Regions from separate parts of the Paraburkholderia sp. MM5477-R1 genome, predicted to be linked through region 2. Evidence: predicted binding sites of a transcription regulator. Region 2 holds the regulator's gene; each other region holds the start of a gene.
What was found. The regulator FNR, encoded in region 2, switches genes on or off when oxygen is low (the NO sensors DNR and NnrR bind a similar motif). The targets are predictions, from matches to a motif close to TTGATNNNNATCAA.
Positions count from the first base shown of each region.

Region 1: the regulator FNR is predicted to act here: its motif matches at 3,455-3,468, upstream of OKW35_RS35955 (potassium channel family protein).
Region 3: the regulator FNR is predicted to act here: its motif matches at 2,490-2,503, upstream of nifA (nif-specific transcriptional activator NifA).

Region 1 is NZ_JBNDMC010000007.1:1,542,096-1,547,605, forward strand. It holds gene acs (acetate--CoA ligase) at 1-1,823, opposite strand, end outside; gene chrA (chromate efflux transporter) at 2,183-3,424, shown strand; gene OKW35_RS35955 (potassium channel family protein) at 3,581-4,435, shown strand; gene OKW35_RS35960 (DUF1488 domain-containing protein) at 4,609-4,884, shown strand; partial or broken gene OKW35_RS35965 (Hsp20/alpha crystallin family protein) at 4,930-5,097, shown strand; gene OKW35_RS35970 (cytochrome b) at 5,277-5,510, opposite strand, start outside.
Region 2 is NZ_JBNDMC010000005.1:151,435-156,944, reverse strand. It holds gene OKW35_RS13035 (universal stress protein) at 1-494, shown strand, start outside; gene OKW35_RS13030 (universal stress protein) at 518-1,021, shown strand; gene OKW35_RS13025 (universal stress protein) at 1,090-1,551, opposite strand; gene OKW35_RS13020 (response regulator) at 1,872-2,279, shown strand; gene fnr (fumarate/nitrate reduction transcriptional regulator Fnr) at 2,296-3,078, shown strand; gene OKW35_RS13010 (PAS domain-containing sensor histidine kinase) at 3,201-4,301, shown strand; gene OKW35_RS13005 (universal stress protein) at 4,335-4,805, opposite strand; gene OKW35_RS13000 (universal stress protein) at 4,856-5,488, opposite strand; gene OKW35_RS12995 (hypothetical protein) at 5,507-5,510, opposite strand, start outside.
Region 3 is NZ_JBNDMC010000007.1:2,257,239-2,262,748, reverse strand. It holds gene nodB (chitooligosaccharide deacetylase NodB) at 1-10, opposite strand, end outside; gene OKW35_RS39520 (NodA family N-acyltransferase) at 7-639, opposite strand; gene OKW35_RS39515 (hypothetical protein) at 636-1,403, opposite strand; gene OKW35_RS39510 (hypothetical protein) at 1,400-1,642, opposite strand; partial or broken gene OKW35_RS39505 (reverse transcriptase domain-containing protein) at 1,862-2,074, shown strand; gene nifA (nif-specific transcriptional activator NifA) at 2,654-4,489, shown strand; gene OKW35_RS39495 (hypothetical protein) at 4,703-4,864, opposite strand; gene OKW35_RS39490 (ferredoxin family protein) at 4,897-5,196, opposite strand; gene OKW35_RS39485 (FAD-dependent oxidoreductase) at 5,193-5,510, opposite strand, start outside.

The DNA.
Region 1 (5,510 bases), on a different contig from region 2:
TTCGCGACCGAACGCAGCAGACGCCGCACGACCTTGCCGGAGCGCGTCTTCGGCATGCTGTCGCCGAAGCGGATTTCCTTCGGCTTGGCGATCGGCCCGATTTCCTTGCCGACCCACGCGCGCAGCTGGTCGGCGAGCTGCCTTGCTTCGGTGCCTTGCGGGCGCGGTCCCTTGAGCACGACGAACGCGACGATGGCTTCGCCGATGGTCTCGTCGGGCCTGCCGACGACCGCGGCCTCCGCGACCAGCGGATGCGCGGCGAGCGCCGATTCGATTTCCATCGTGCCCATGCGGTGGCCGGACACGTTCAGCACGTCGTCGATGCGGCCGGTGATCGTGAAGTAGCCGGTCTGCGCATCGCGGATCGCGCCGTCGCCGGCCAGATAGAGCTTGCCGCCCAGGTCCGCGGGGTAGTAGCCGCTGCGGAACCGCTGGGGATTGCCCCAGATCGCGCGCAGCATCGACGGCCACGGCTCCTTGACGACCAGCAGCCCGCCCTGGCCGTTCGGCAGTTCGCAGCCGGTTTCGTCGACGATCGCCACCTCGATGCCAGGCAGCGGCAACGTGCACGATCCCGCGACGAGCGGTGTTGCGCCCGGCAGCGGCGTGATCATGTGGCCGCCCGTTTCGGTTTGCCAGAAGGTGTCGAGCACCGGACAGCGCCCGCCGCCGACTTCGCGCGCAAACCACTCCCACGCGCTCGGATTGATCGGCTCGCCGACGGTGCCGAGCAAACGCAACGAGTCGAGGTCGAAGCGGCGCGGATGCACGCCGCTGTCCGTCTCGGCGGCCTTGATCAGCGAGCGGATCGCGGTGGGCGCCGTATAGAAGATGCTGACCTTGTGCCGCGCGATCATCTCCCAGAACCGTCCCGCGTCCGGCCACGTCGGCACGCCCTCGAAAATCACCTGGGTCGCGCCGACCGCGGTCGGGCCATAGCAGATGTAGCTGTGTCCCGTGATCCAGCCGATGTCGGCCGTGCACCAGTACACGTCGTCCGCGCGGAGGTCGAAGGTCCACTTCATCGTGACGGCGGCCCACAGCAGATAGCCCGCCGTACTGTGCTGCACGCCCTTCGGCGTGCCGGTCGAACCGGACGTGTACAGCACGAACAGCGGATGCTCGGCACCGACCCATTCGGGCTCGCAGGTGTCGGGTTGGGCCGCTTCGAGTTCGTGCAGCCAGCAGTCGCGCGGTTCGTCCCACAGGATCGAGCCGCCCGTACGCCGATAGACGATCACGGTATGGATGCCGTCGGTGCCTGCCATTTTCAGCGCTTCGTCGACGACGGATTTCAACGGCAGGTTCTTGCCGCCGCGCATCTGCTCGTCGGCGGTAATGACGGCGACGGCGCCGACATCGACCATCCGTTCATGCAGCGACTTCGCTGAGAAGCCGCCGAACACGACTGAATGCAACGCGCCGATGCGCGCGCAGGCCTGCATCGCGACGACGCCTTCGATCGACATCGGCAGATAGATCATCACGCGGTCCCCACACGCGATGCCGCGCGCGCGCAGCGCGTTCGCGAGGCGGCACACGCGCGCATGCAGTTGCCGGTAGGTGATTGTCGTCACGCTGCCGTCGTCGGCCTCGAAAATGATCGCGGTCTTGTTGGCATTGCCGTCGTGCAGATGACGATCGAGGCAGTTGTACGACGCGTTCAACAGACCGTCGTCGAACCATTTGAAGAACGGTGCGCTCGATTCGTCGAGTACCTTGGTGAAGGGCCGGTGCCAGCTCAGATGCTCGCGCGCGAGCCGCGCCCAGAAGCCGGTCCGGTCGCTGCGCGCTTCGTTGACGAGCGCTTCGTAGGCGGCCATGCCGTCGATGGCCGTGTCCGTCAGAAGCGGCGGGGCCGCCGTTTCCGGCGCTTGATGGTTGATGGCGACAGTGGACATAGTCTCCTCGCTGGCTTGAATGAGTGATATGCGACGGGCACACCGCGACTGCCGATATCCAACGATCGGCGGCGCGGCTGCGCGCATGACTCGAACAGTGCTCTGGATGTCGCGACCAGTGTGTTGCGGGAAGCAAGGGGCGCGATTGACCCAGATCAAGCGCGGGTGCGGCGCGTGGTCGCGCCGTAGGCCTCTATACTGTGCGTCGTCAAACACGAAGCCCGTCGACGGCGCCTTGCCCGCCGGCTCTCGAAATCGGCAGCGCTCGAACCCGCACATCCATGGATACTGATTTGTCGTCGCCGCGCCGCTCACGGCTCACGCGCGTGATCGAGGTTTTCATCGTCTTCCTGAAACTCGGGCTGACCAGTTTCGGCGGTCCGATCGCTCACATCGGCTACTTCCGGCGCGAGTTCGTCGAGCGGCGCCGCTGGCTCGACGATGAAGCCTTCACCGACCTGATCGGCCTGTGCCAATTTCTGCCGGGACCCGCGAGCAGCCAGGCGGGGTTTTCTATCGGGCTGCTGCGGGCCGGGTGGGGTGGGGGGCTAGCGGCCTGGTGCGGCTTCACGCTGCCGTCGGTACTCGTGATGCTGGCCTTTGCCGCGATCGCGCCGGACCTGGGCGGCGCGCTCGGCACGGGCGTGATTCACGGCCTGAAGCTCGTCGCGGTGGCCGTCGTCGCGCAGGCTGTCTGGGACATGGCGCGGCGTCTGTGTCCGGATCGCCGCCGCGCGGCGATCGCGCTCGCATCGCTCGGATTGCTCAGCGTGCCTGGCACCGTCTACGCCCAACTGATCGTGATCGGCGCCGGCGCCGTGCTCGGTGTCGCGCTGTGCCGGACCACGGCGGTGCAGGCGCCACGCGCCATTCCTCTGCGGGCCGGCGATTTTCAGGTGTCGCGCACGGCAGGCATCGTCGCGCTAGTGGTCTTTTGCGCATTGCTGTTCGCGTTGCCGCTATGGGCGGCAAGCGGGACCTCGCAAGGCATCCGCGTATTCGATGCGTTCTATCGCTCCGGCGCGCTCGTGTTCGGAGGCGGCCACGTGGTGCTGCCGTTGTTGCAGCGGGCAACCGTCGCGACCGGATGGGTCGCGCCCAACGACTTCCTGGCCGGCTATGGCGCGGCCCAGGCCGTACCCGGACCGCTGTTCACGTTCGCGGCGTTTCTCGGCTGGATGATGGCGCTGCCACCCAGACACTGGAGCGGCGCACTGCTGGCGACAGTGGGCATCTTTCTGCCGGGTCTGCTGCTCGTTCTCGCCGCATTGCCGTGGTGGCAGGCGCTGCGCGCGCGTGCGGCGATGGCGGCGGCGCTTGCCGGCGTCAATGCCGCGGTGGTCGGCCTGCTGGCCGCCGCGCTCTATTCGCCGGTGTGGACGAGCGCGGTCCTGTCGGCGACGGATTTCGCCGTGGCGTGCATCGGCTTTTTGCTGTTGCTGCGCTGGAAGGTGCCCCCGCTTGCGGTCGTCGTGCTGTGTGTGGCGGCCGGCGTCGCGCAAGCGGTGCTGCACCCGTTCTGACAGGCTGATCGCGCACGCATTGCACCAGCACTGATCTGCATCAAGGCTGACAGCCGCGGGTCGGTTAGCCTGCAACGATGATCGCGCGGCCTCGGTGCGTTTGCGGCACCACGACGATATCGCGCGAAACCCGACAGGCCGGAAGCCATTCGCGCGATGACGGACCACATGATCGACCACGGCCTCGGCGGCTACGGATTGGGCGGTGCCAGCGCGCACGACGGTCCGCGCGCCGTGCGGGCATGGCGCCGCCTGCGCTGGGGGCTGTGCGCGCTGAGCTTTTGCGCGATCCCCGCGTTCTACGTCGAACTGACGGTGCCCACGCCGCTGGCGCTGAGCCTGTCGCGGACACTATACGTCGGCATGTTCGCCGGCTTCGCGTTGTCGCTCACCTGGCTGGCCCATCTGAGCAGACGGCCGAAGACGCTGCTCGCGAACAACTGGCTCGACCTGCTCATCGCGTTGGGCGCGGCGCTCAGCACCGGTTTCGGAACGCCGCCGTGGCAGCCCGTCGAATGGCTGCTGCGGCTGTCGTTCATGGGTGTCGTCGCGTTGCGCATCGTGCTGTCGCTGCGCGAATTCGTCACGCCGAACCGATTGATGTGGCTGCTGCTCGCCGGCGCGCTCGTGCTCGCGATGGCCGGCGCCGGATTTTACTGGCTCGAACCACACGTGCACTCGTACTCCGAAGGGCTGTGGCTTGCGTTCGAAAGCAGCGCGACGGTGGGCTATGGCGACATCGCGCCGACGACGCCCGCATCGCGTGTGTTCGCGGCATTTGTCGTGCTGCTCGGCTACGGCATGTTGTCGCTGGTCTTCGCGAGCATCGCCGCGGCATTCATCGGCAAGGAAGAGAGGGCGTTGCGACGCGAGATGCATCGGGATATCAAGCATCTGAACGATGAAATCGTGCGCCTGCACGCTGAACTGAAGGCGTTGCGGCAGACGATCGACGCCGCCGCTCGACGCAGCGACGCCGCTGTGGGTTCCGTGACGCGCACGGGCGAATGACCCGTTCGCGCTGACAGGGCCGCGGCAAACGGGGCCTGCGCGGACCGTGCGCGACTCCGCCTTGACGTACGTCAAATCCGCCGTGGATTGCGTGATTAAGCTGGAGACGTCGCGGCGGGTCCGCTACCTCGCATCCGCCGATGCGGCACTTCATGCCCGTGGGGGGCGTCACCATGCACATTTCCTTTCCGTCCTGCATGCCCGAATACTGCGCCCGCGATCTGGTGCTGGCGTTTGCGGCGCTCGTCGACGATCGGCCCGTGCAGTGCGCGATCACGGCCGAGGCGCTCGAAGACCATTTCGGCGCGCGCTCGCTGCGGGAAGACGATCTGCTCCAGGCGTTCCTCGCGCACCGTTCCCAGATCGAACAGGCCGCCCGGCGTCTGCTCGACGAGATCGGCGCCAGGCCCGTGCTGCTGCATAGCGGGTTTTTCAGGTTTTGCGCGTGACGGGTCGGGCGGGCACGCTTGACGTGGATCAACGACGCGTCGTCGCGGCGGGTGATCCGCCGCGAGCGCTACGCCGGCACCTTCAGCCGCTCGTTTGCGCTCGGCGGCGAGGTCGACGAGGCGAACGCGAAAGCCGAGTACAGGGATGGCGTGCTGTCGCTCAGCTTGCCGAAAAAGGCGTCGGGCGATCGCAAGCGGTTGACCATCGACTGACACGCGAGGATGGCGCGCTGTCACGGGCGCGCCCTTTTGTTGCGGCGAAGGTCCGGCTGAAGCGCGCGCCAGTCTGCAGGAAAGCGCTCGCGCGCCTTCACACCCGAATGGGTGTGCTTCAGCGCGAGCAAGCCGATTGTTTCGTTATCGGTCGAGCGCCGGGCGGGCAAGTGAGCGGCCTACGCGTCGCCCGCTTTGCCCGGCAGCATGCGCTTGAGCACGTCGTCGCGCAGCACATAGTGATGAAACAGCGCGGCGGCGGCATGTCCCGCCGCGATGACGATGATGGCCCAGCCGACGAAATCATGAGCCTCACCAATGGCGTGATGCGTCGCCTTACTGGTCGGCGCGAACGGAGAGGGCATCAGCAGCCCGAAAAAGCTCATCGATTCGTTGCCGGACCATCGCAGTAC
Region 2 (5,510 bases):
ATCCGACCGATCCCGAGGCGTTCGTCGCCGAACAGTTCGTCGAGCACGTCGTGCTGTCGGCCGGGCGGCCGGTGCTGCTGGTGCCGTCGGGCGGCACCTTCGCGGCACCCGGCCGCCACGTGCTGATCGCGTGGGACGGCAGCCGCGAAGCCACCCGCGCGATCCACGACGCGCTGCCGTTCCTCGCGCACGCGTCCACAGTGACGCTGCTGACGGTTCATTCGTCGGGCGATCGTCCGCCGCGCGACACGGTTCCGGGCGACGACATCGCACTCACCGTCGCGCGTCACGGCGTCAAGATCGACGTGCGCGAACTGAGCGTCGCGGACGGCACGCCGGTCGGCGACGCGCTGCTGTCGCAGGCGGCCGACCTCGGCTGCGACATGATCGTGATGGGCGCTTACGCGCATTCGCGTCTGCACGAAGTCGTACTGGGCGGCGCGACGCGCACGATGCTCGAGTCGATGACCGTGCCGGTGCTGTTGTCGCACTGAAGTGCGCGCTTAAGGAGTCCGCCATGTTTCACCGCCTACTCGTCGCGCTCGATGGCAGCGACACCGCCTCCCGTGCGTTCGACGCCGCGCTGACCCTTGCCGCCGAATCAGGCGCCGAGCTGCAGCCGCTGTACGTGATCGACGTGCCCGTCATCGCCTACGACGCGCCCGGCTTCGACCCTTGCGTGATCCAGGACGCCTTCATCGAGGAAGGCAAGCGGATCGCGGCCGATGCCCAGAGCCGGATGACCGCGCGCGGGATCAAGGGCACGGCCCGCACCGTCGAAGCCGCGATCACCGGCGAAGACGTCGCGCATCGCATCGTCGAGGCGGCGCTCGAATGGCACGCCGACGCGATCGTGATGGGCACGCACGGCCGCCGTGGTGTTCAACGACTGATGCTCGGCAGCGTCGCCGAGTGCGTGCTGCGCAGCGCCAGCTGCCCGGTGCTGATGGTTCCCGCGCACGCGAACGGCGCGACGCGCGATCAGTCAATCCCGGCCTGCGCCGAACACGAACTCACCTGAGCCGCGAAAACCAGGCTGCTGCGCGGCCGCTCCCACGCGATCGCGCCACGGCTGCGCGACGCGGCGCTTCAGGGCCGCGCGTGCCCGTGTTCGTCATGCCGCACGATCAGCACCGGCTTGTCGGTCGCACGCACGAGCGACTCGGCGACGCTGCCGAGCAGAAAGCGCTGCACGCCGTGGCGGCCGTGCGTTCCCATCACGATCAGATCGGCTTCGATTTCGTCGGCGACGCGCGCGAGCACCGCGGACACGCTTTCGGCGTACGCGTCGATCACCCGCACGCCGCCGGGCACCTGCGCCTCGCGCATCAGCTCGCGCGGCGCATCGAGCGCGCGGCTGGCGAATTCTTGCGCCGCGGCCGCCGGTTCCGGCTCGAAAGCCACATCGGCATTGTCCGACCACTTGCCGTGCCCTACCACGCAGCAGGCTTCGAGTGTGGCGCCCGTCAGCTTCGCGAGCTTCAGCGCCTCGGCAAAGGCGCGCTGCGCGCTGGGACTGTCGTCGAGTGCAACCAGAATTCGTGCATACATGTTGGACTCCCTGTGAAAGCGCTGGCATGAACCGAAGCGGTGCCGTCGCGTGTCCGCGCCGACAGTGTGAAGCGCGGGCCGCCGCGCGGCTTGACGCAGGTCAATGGGTCTTTATCGGCTTGTTCAGTGATTACTTGATCAACTGCATGCCTGCGACCTTCGAAGCCGTCACGTCGAAAGTAGCCATGTACTCGCACTCGGCTACATACCCCATCACCAGCCATGCACTAGGAATATTCCTACAACACTACCCGAACTCCTAGCGCCGCTTAAATCCCCGCCGATATATTTCTGAGATGAGGTCGCCAATACTGGTCAGTATGGACACCGCTCCGCCAGCCACCTTATCGAGAGTCTTCCTCGTCGACGATGCGACCGAGGTCCGACGCCGGCTTGCTTGCCTGATCGCGCTGATTCCCGGCATCGAAATCGTCGGCGAGTCCGCCGGCGTCGAGCACACGTTCGACGACATCGTCGCGAGTCGCGCCGATGTCGCGGTGCTGGACCCGTGCTTCTCGGGCAAGACCAATCTGCTGCTGCTCGCGGCGCTGTCGCGGGTGCGGCCGTCCATCGTCAGCATCGTGTTGACCAATCATTGCACGACGGCGTTTCGCCGAGCGTGCGAAGCGGCGGGCGCCGACTTCTGCTTCGACAAGACCTCGGAGTTCGAACTCGCCTGCCGTGCCATCGAAGCGATTGCCTATGCGCGTCGTGCGCATCCGGTCTGACCGCCAGGAGCCGAGCATGCAAGTTGCCACAGTCTGTGAACCCCGCCACGACGCGCCCCGCACTTCGCACGTCGTACCGATCCACGTCGTGCCACGCACCGCGGCCACACGCTACGCCGTGCCGCGCTGCTCCACCTGCGCGATGCGCGCGATCTGCATGCCGCCCGAGCTGACATCCGACGAACTGAGCCGACTCGACACGTTGATCTGCTCGACGCGCTCGATCAAACGCGGTGATACGCTGTATCGCGCGGGCGATGCGTTTCAAAGCATCTACGCGATCCGCGCCGGATCGTTCAAGACCGTGGTCATGCATCGCGACGGCCGCGAGCACGTGACCGGCTTCCAGATCGCCGGCGACTCGCTCGGCCTCGACGGCATCGGCGAGGGCAAGCAGAATTGCGATGCGCTCGCGCTCGAAGACAGCGTCGTGTGCATCATTCCGTTCGCGCAGCTCGAGGCGATCTGTCGCGAGATGAAGCCGATGCAGCATCACATCTACCAGATGATGAGCAGCGAGATCGTGCGCGAATCGAGCCAGATGATGCTGCTCGGCACGATGACCGCCGAACAGCGCGTCGCGACGTTTCTGCTGAATCTGTCGAAGCGCTTGAAGGCGCGCGGCTTCTCCGCGGCGGAGTTTCATTTGCGCATGACCCGCGAGGAAATCGGCTGCTTTCTGGGCATGAAGCTCGAAACGGTGAGCCGGATGTTCTCGAAGTTCCAGCGCGAGCGCCTCGTCAAGGCGAACGGCAAAACGATCCGCATCGAAGACGCGGAAGGACTGGCTCGGGTTTGAACGCCGACGCGTCGCTCGCCTCACGTTCGTTCGCGGGACATGCGGGGTGGAACAAGCGCTCCCGAACTGATATAACTCGGTGCGTTGCGGTGCGCGACCTTGCGTGACCACCCGGAGGAGCGATGGATCTGTCGAGCGGCGAGTCTTCCTGCTTCACCGGTGCGGCGTCCGTGTCGGATGTGCCCGTCGAGGATCGCTATTTCATGTTGATCGATGCGGTTCAGGACTATGCGATCTTCATGCTCGACGTGTCCGGCCGCGTGACCAGCTGGAATCCCGGCGCACAGCGCATCAAGGGCTACACGCCCGAAGAAATCATCGGCCAGCATTTCTCCAAGTTCTATACCCCGGAAGACATCGCGGCCGGCAAGCCCGCCCGCGAACTGGAAATCGCCGCAGCCGTAGGCCGCACCGAGGACGAGGGTTGGCGCGTACGTCGCGACGGCTCGCGTTTCTGGGCCAACGTGGTCGTTTCCGCCGTGCACGACGCGTCGGGCGCGCTGCTCGGCTTCGCCAAGATCACGCGCGACCTGACCGAGCGTATGCGCCTCGCGGAACTCGAACGCGCGGATCAGGTATCCACGCACGTGCAGATCGCCCGCGAAAACGAGCAGAAACGTATGGCGCGCGAACTGCACGACGATCTCGGCCAACGGCTGACCGCGCTGAAAATGAGCGTCGCGCTGCTCGAAGCGAAGCTGAAAAGCCAGGCCGACACCGAGCCGCTGGCCGCGCAGACGCATGAACTGCAAAAGCAGATCGACTGGATGGCCGCTTCGCTGCGGCGTATCGCCGCCGATCTGCGGCCCCCGCTGCTCGACGACCTCGGGCTCGCCGCCGCGCTCGACTGGCTGGCCGAAGACTTCACGAAACGCTACGACGTGCGCTCGAGCGTGCATCTCGAACCGGCCGAGCCGGTGTGCGGCGAATTCGCGGCGACGGCGCTGTTTCGCATCGTTCAGGAGGCGTTGACGAACGTCGCGCGGCACGCCAAGGCCAGCCGCGTACGCATCGACATGACCTGCGCGGGCCCCATCGTATCGCTCGATATCGAGGATGACGGCGTGGGTGTCGCGCTGGATCGGTCGCAGGGAACAGATTCATTCGGTTTGCTCGGCATTCGCGAACGCGTGCGGCAGTTGCGCGGCAACGTGTCGTTCACCAGCTCGCCGGGCCATGGCTTCGGGATCTCGATCCAGATACCGGCCGACGCGCTCGCGTAATGTTCACGCGCTGCCGCGCCCCGCTGTCGCGGGTTACTCTGCGGGCGCATCCTCGGTGCTTGGCTCGCGCATGAGCAGCACCGGACAGGTCGAGAAACGCAGCACCCGCTCCGCCACGCTGCCGATCACGAGGCGCCGCACGCCGCGTCGCCCATGCGTGCCTAGCACAAGCAGATCGGCGTGGATCTGCTCGCCGTGGCGCAGCACGATCGCGGCGACGTCGTCGGACAGGCTCTCCGACTCGATCATTTCAGGGCGGCAAGGCACATCGGCGGCGGCGCAGGCCTGTTCGGCCTCCTGCAGCACCAATTGGCCGTCCTGGCGCAAGGCTTCGACGAGCGTGAGCGGGTCGTAATAGCCGGCATAGGAAAAGAGCGGCGTCTTGTCGACCACATAAACCGGATGCACGACGCCCTTCGTCAACGCGGCGAGATTCACCGCTTCTTTCAGCGCGCGTTTCGAGAAAGTACTGCCGTCTAGCGCGACGAGGATATGTTGGTACATGCCAATTCTCCACTGAGGTTGGATTTGTCAACGCGCGTGGCGCGCTCCTGCTACAGATAAAAGGGCCCGCCCGGACTGCCCGGATACGGCTCCCGCCACTCGCCGTGCGGCACGTCGTCCGCCCGCAGTGACGACGCGCCGCGCGGACACACGAGCACGGGACACGCCGCGTCGCGCAGCGTGCGCGACGTCACGTGCCCCGGCAACGGGTGCGGCGCGCCGCGCATGCCGTGCGAACCCATCACGATCAGGTCCGCGTGCCAGCGTTGCGCTTCGTCCAGAATCGCGCTCGACGCATCGCCGGAATCATCGTCGAACTCGAGCAACGCGGTTTCGGCCGCGCGCCGGCTTTGTTCGAGCATCGCCGCGCCGCGCCGCAAGACATCGATTCGATGCTGCGACACGACTTCGAACGGCAGCCATTCGCACCACGCGAAGCGGTCGTCGGCCGCGTAGACGACCTTGATGCGCGCGTCGGGCGGCGCTACCGCGAGCGCGGTGCGCAGCGCGTCGAGCGCGGTGTCGCTGCCATCGATCGCGACCAGCACGCGGCTCAGCGCCGAGGCATCGCTCGCGTCGGTCGACCTCGCCGGCATGTACAGCACCGGACGCCCGATCGACGCGACCAGTTCCTCGGGATCGATACGGCTGTCCCGGCGATGTTCACGCGGATGCGCGGCCACCGCGACCAGATCCGCGTCCTAT
Region 3 (5,510 bases), on a different contig from region 2:
AGTGCCTCACAGCTCTGGCCCGTTTCGATCAATTATCGTTCCGGTCGGCCAATCGCTCATTGACCGTCCAATCGGTAAGACGACAATGAGTACGTCCTCGATGCGCGTGGGCGGCGTGTCGAGATGCACTTCTCGAAGGGTCGACCTCACGCGAACTCCAGACACAATAGTCGCCAGACCGGGTCGGCCGAGCAGCCTTGCAATGTGTTGCCGCAACGCGTGTCGAACCGTGCCGAAGCCGAATGGAACGTCAAGTTCCTGCAACACGGGATACATCACGCGCATTAATTGAGGGATTCCGAGTCCCTCAAGATCCGGACGTACCGCGTACAATCCTAGTTCGGCCACTAGTAGATCGACTGCGCCAACCTTGATGAAACGACGCAGTGCGCCGATATGAGCCGCTACGCCGCGCGCGTCGTAGCCGATTGCACGGAACTCTGGCCTCGCACCAGCCCAACTGTGATTGCCTTCGAATGGTTTTGCATTAAACGCCCCGGTCGGTCCGTAGGTCTTTCGGAAGAACTCGGACAGTTCGATGTGGTCGGCGAGTCGCAACTCATTTTCCCAAACCAGCCTCCACCGCACCTGAGAGCGCATGGAGAGAGGTCCTCTATCTGTGGACACGGCCAAATTCACGACTGCCTCCTATGCGCCGTCCGGCCTTTGAGGGTGGACCTGACGGACGCGAAGGACTTGCTGAGAAAGCGGTTCGATTTCGAGAAATCATCTGCACTCTGGAACAGTTCTGGGATGAAGCCCGAAGAAAAGAGTATTTCCGTCAACGCTTCACGGACCGATCGAACCTCATCCACGATGGAGATTACATCGAGTGCGCGTGCCTTTCGCACCGGATCTATCAAAGACTTCCCCCGCATCTTCCGCACGATCTGACCGCGATTGACACGAGATCCATTTGGCAGGGTCGCTGAAGCAATTGGCACCTGCAAACGGCTGCTCCCGATTCGTCGCGAAGCCAAGGCGAAGTCGAGGGTTGCCTCAACTGTACGAAGGTAAGCGGCCGATATAGAAAGGGTTTGGAGAACTATGCGCAGTTTTGCCGGTAGTAAGCGCCTACGCGACCCGCCGGACGCTTGGCGCGTCGTGTCGGCGCGATCCAGCTTGCCCATGCCGCCGAAGACCGTGGCCGCATTGGACATGTGCCTCGGTTGATGCTCGGCGAACACCTGAGGATTTCTCTCGGCGTCAGGGCAAAGACAGACAACCATCTTGATATGCCCAAATTCTATTTCTCCGGCCCGACGTTTTGCCGCAGTATTCATGAGAGCGTCCACGAGAAATTGACTTGAAATTTGGTGCCGTGTCCGCCGAGAAAGTTCAGCGAGTTCGGGATCTGCGATTTCCTTCGTCCAGGTGATGAAGCGCCGCCAGTGGTGCTTCACGTGCCCACCGTTATGGCCGCCCATCGGGCCGGACACGCCGCTGTTGCGCCATGCGTGAGCCAGTCACAGATCGACTGCCCGCTCACGCCGAGTTGCTCGGCGGTGAGCTTGCGCTTGATCCTGTGTCCGAGCGGCGACAGGGCCGCCGCTCGCGTGCGCGTGTCCCGATGCATGTGATTGATCGACAACTGCTGCAACGTCATTTCCTCGGCTTCGCTCAGTTCTACGACACACTTCATCCGCTACCCCGGCACGACGAAGGCGCCAGCAGGTTTGCGAAATTGAAATGGATTTACCAGGAACACTATCCTCCATGCCGTACATTTCGTAAAATCGATTGTTTTGATGGAACGCATCCACACTATGGATAAGTTGGGATCATGCGTTTCAAGGGCCTCGATCTAAATCTGCTCGTCGTGCTCGATGCTCTGATGACCGAGCGTAATCTCACCGCGGCGGCACGCAGCAAGGCCCAACTCAACGTCGTTCGCTACGCCGATGACTTTATTGTGACCGGTATGTCGAAAGAAGTGCTCGAATTCGAGGTGCTTCCGGCGCTCAGGCAGTTTATGGCCGCTCAAGGTCTGGAGCGCTCGGAAGAGAAGACCCGGATCACGAACATTGCAGACGGTTTCGATTTCCTTGGCCAGAACGTGCGCAAGTACGACGGCTACTGGCCCAGCGCCTGTGAAGATACTTGGGGTTGCCAAAACAATAGAGGTAGTGAGGATGGCTGGCACCTGGAGCCCGGAGGGCTTTTTTTTGCACCTGAAACGTTACGCTAACGCAGCCATGACTTACCAAACCAGATTAATCGGACCGATAGGCTCGGATCTGATGATCTGAAAACAGTTTCCATACGTCCTCGGCCAGTTCAAGACGGACATTTTGTCGCCCGACACGGAAGCGCTTCTTGTGCCAAATATCCCGCTGCACCGGGCGGGCACGCCCGAAGAGGTCGCAAAGATAGATCATCTTCGTCCTATGCTCGGATGCGGCGAGTTATCTCACGGGCACCGAGGCAGCAATCAATGATGGACGACACCTGTAATCGGCTGCACCTGGAGTAGACAAATCGCAGTTGATTTGAGCGACATCAATGGAACTCGAGTTCCTAACGGAATCCACGCAGCGAGATCGCAAAAGCAGAAAATAAGTACATCAAGGCACTACAGTTTCACCGTCCTTCCATGAAAAGGCATTATCTTTTGAAGTCAGCCCGTGAAATTGGGCGCCAGATCGAGGATGATATGCAACACAATGCCCGCAAATCCGAACAAGGTGACGGGGAGCACGGTCCCCACAACGGGGACGTCGTCATGCTGCATATCGCTTCCGTACGCGAAAGGCCTGGCTCAAAGTCCGAGACGGACCACGCGGTTCCTATTGTGCAGTGGCACGAGAGCGTGCTTACCGGCATCTTCGAAATATCGAAGGTACTGACCGCCCCCTACCGGCTCGAAGTCACGTTGGCCAACGTCATCGATCTCCTGCAATCGTTTGTTCAGATGCGGCTCGGTATCGTCTCTCTCTTCGACGATGATGGCGTACCGGACATTACCGTTGGCGCGGACTGGAGCGAAGGCAGCGATGAGCACTACCGGACGCGCCTGCCGCAGAAGGCAATTGACCAGATCATGGCGACGGACAGGCCGCTCGTCGCCGAGAACATAGCGGTGCATTCGGGCTTCAGTGCCGCCGACATGGGCGTGCTCGGTGCCTCCGACAACATGCGAGTGTCGTTCATTGGCGTCCCTATTCGCATCGACGCGAAAGTCATAGGCACGCTGACCATCGACCGTATCCTGGACTATGGGTCGAACTTCCGGCTCGATTACGACGTGCGGCTGCTTACCATGGTCGCCAACCTGGTGGGGCAGACGGTGAAGCTGCATCGCTTTTTCAAGAGCGACCGCGAGCGACTGATGGCGGGGAAGGACGGGCTGCAAAAGCCATTGTCCGAGCTCAAGCACCCTGCAGGGGAGCGTAAGAAGTTTCAGATCGAGGGGATCATTGGCGACAGCCCGGCGCTGCGCAAGCTGCTCGCGAAGATCGCGGTGGTAGCCGAATCGAACAGCACAGTTCTGTTGCGCGGCGAATCCGGTACCGGGAAGGAGCTGGTCGCCAAGGCCGTTCACGAGCTGTCGCCGCGCGCCAAGCGGCCCTTCATCAAGCTCAATTGCGCGGCGCTCCATGAGACGGTGCTGGAATCCGAATTGTTCGGTCATGAGAAGGGTGCCTTTACCAGCGCCTTCAATTCGCGCAAGGGGCGCTTCGAGCTCGCCGACAAGGGGACGCTGTTTCTGGACGAGATCGGCGAGATCTCGGCCTCGTTCCAGGCAAAGCTGCTGCGCGTCCTGCAGGAGCAAGAATTCGAGCGCGTCGGCAGCAACCAGACCATTAAGGTCGATGTTCGCGTGATTGCCGCCACGAATAAAAACCTGGAAGAGGCGGTGGCAAGGAACGAGTTCCGCGCCGACCTTTATTATCGCCTCTGCGTGGTTCCCTTGCTGTTGCCGCCGTTGCGTGAAAGGCGCAGTGATATTCCGCTCCTCGCCGTTGAGTTTCTCGAGAATTTCAACAGCGAGAACGGCCGTACGCTGACCTTCGATGCGAGCGCGATTGAAGTATTGATGAACTGCGGTTTTCCCGGCAATGTCCGCGAGCTCGAGAATTGCGTGCAGCGGAGCGCGACCTTGGCGCCGGGACCAGCGATCGTGAGAAACGACTTTGCCTGCTGCCACGGCCAGTGCCTGTCCGCGATGCTGTGGAAGAGCCGATCGGACGAAATTGCGCTGCAGCCCGGGCGAATCGTACCAGTGCCCGTGAAGCCGGCTACGCCGGGGGCCCAGGCTGTTACGTCGGGCGCAGTTGCGGTCCAGCCTGTCGGCAGCGAGCGGGCTCCGTTAGCGGCTGGCGGCGCAGTCCTCGGAAGTGATGCGAAGATGACCAACCGCGAGCGTCTCATCGCCGCCATGGAAAGATCCGGCTGGGTGCAGGCAAAGGCGGCGCGGCTGCTTGGACTGACGCCGCGCCAGATTGGCTACGCGCTGAGGAAATACGGTGTCGAGATCAAGCGTCTCTGAAAGGACTGTCGGACTTGCGGCGTGTCGGGGCCGCGACATCGCGACTGAGGCGAATGGCTCGGAGAAGTCAAATCTGGATTTGGCGCGGACCTTGGCACGATCACGATGGGGAGCGGCCCGTATCTCGACTAAGGTGGTGCGAACGCGGCGCTGTCATCGCCGGTTCGTTGGGCCATGTGTCTCCTCAGACGGCCCGTTGCAGCGACGCTCCCACTACGGGCCGAGGCAGCCCGAATATGTGATCGCGACGGTATCGGGCGCCTGGCGTTTCTGCTGTTCCGCCCAGAAGACCTTCAGCAGCGCGGCCGAGCCCTTGCCGCCCGCGCAGGCGCCCCGCGGATGCGGCGGCGGCCGGTTCTCGGTGCAAGCAAACACATGTCGTTCTGCTCTGGCAATGACGATGTTCCTCAACCGAACTTGAACAGGATGCCGTGACCACCGCGCGGGTAGTCCCACTCGATATTCTGGTGGTCGGTGCAGAGGATGCGGCAACTGCCGCATTCGAGGCAGCCGTCGGTGATCAGCGTCACCGCGCCGTTGCCTTCGGCCTTGTAGCACGAGGCCGGGCAGACGAAGGTGCAACTCTTCGCGCTGCATTCGCTCTGGCAGACGTCGGCATCCTTGATGTGGACGTGCGGCCGTCCTGCATCGACGCGATAACGGTTCTGGAACAGCTTTTCCTCTACGTTGACGGGTAGGGTGCTCATCGGAAGGCCCTCAGGAGTTTGTAGGCGTCACCCACGATGCCGGAAAGCGAACGGGCTGTGCGGAAGCTCGAAAAAATCTCGCGCTCCTTGCTTTTCTTGTCCTTACCGTCGACCGTGATCATCGTGCGCGCGGCGCGTGCCATGAGGTCGGGGTAGGTCGTGAAGAACTGCGGATTCTGGTGCAGCACGGCCGGCATGTCGCGGTACTTGTGCAGGTCTTTCATCACGAAGCTCTGATCGAGCGCGGCCTTGTAGGCCTTGAGCGTGCCGGCGCGGTAGCCGTGGCCCGCGGCTTTCGCGTGGATCACCGTTTC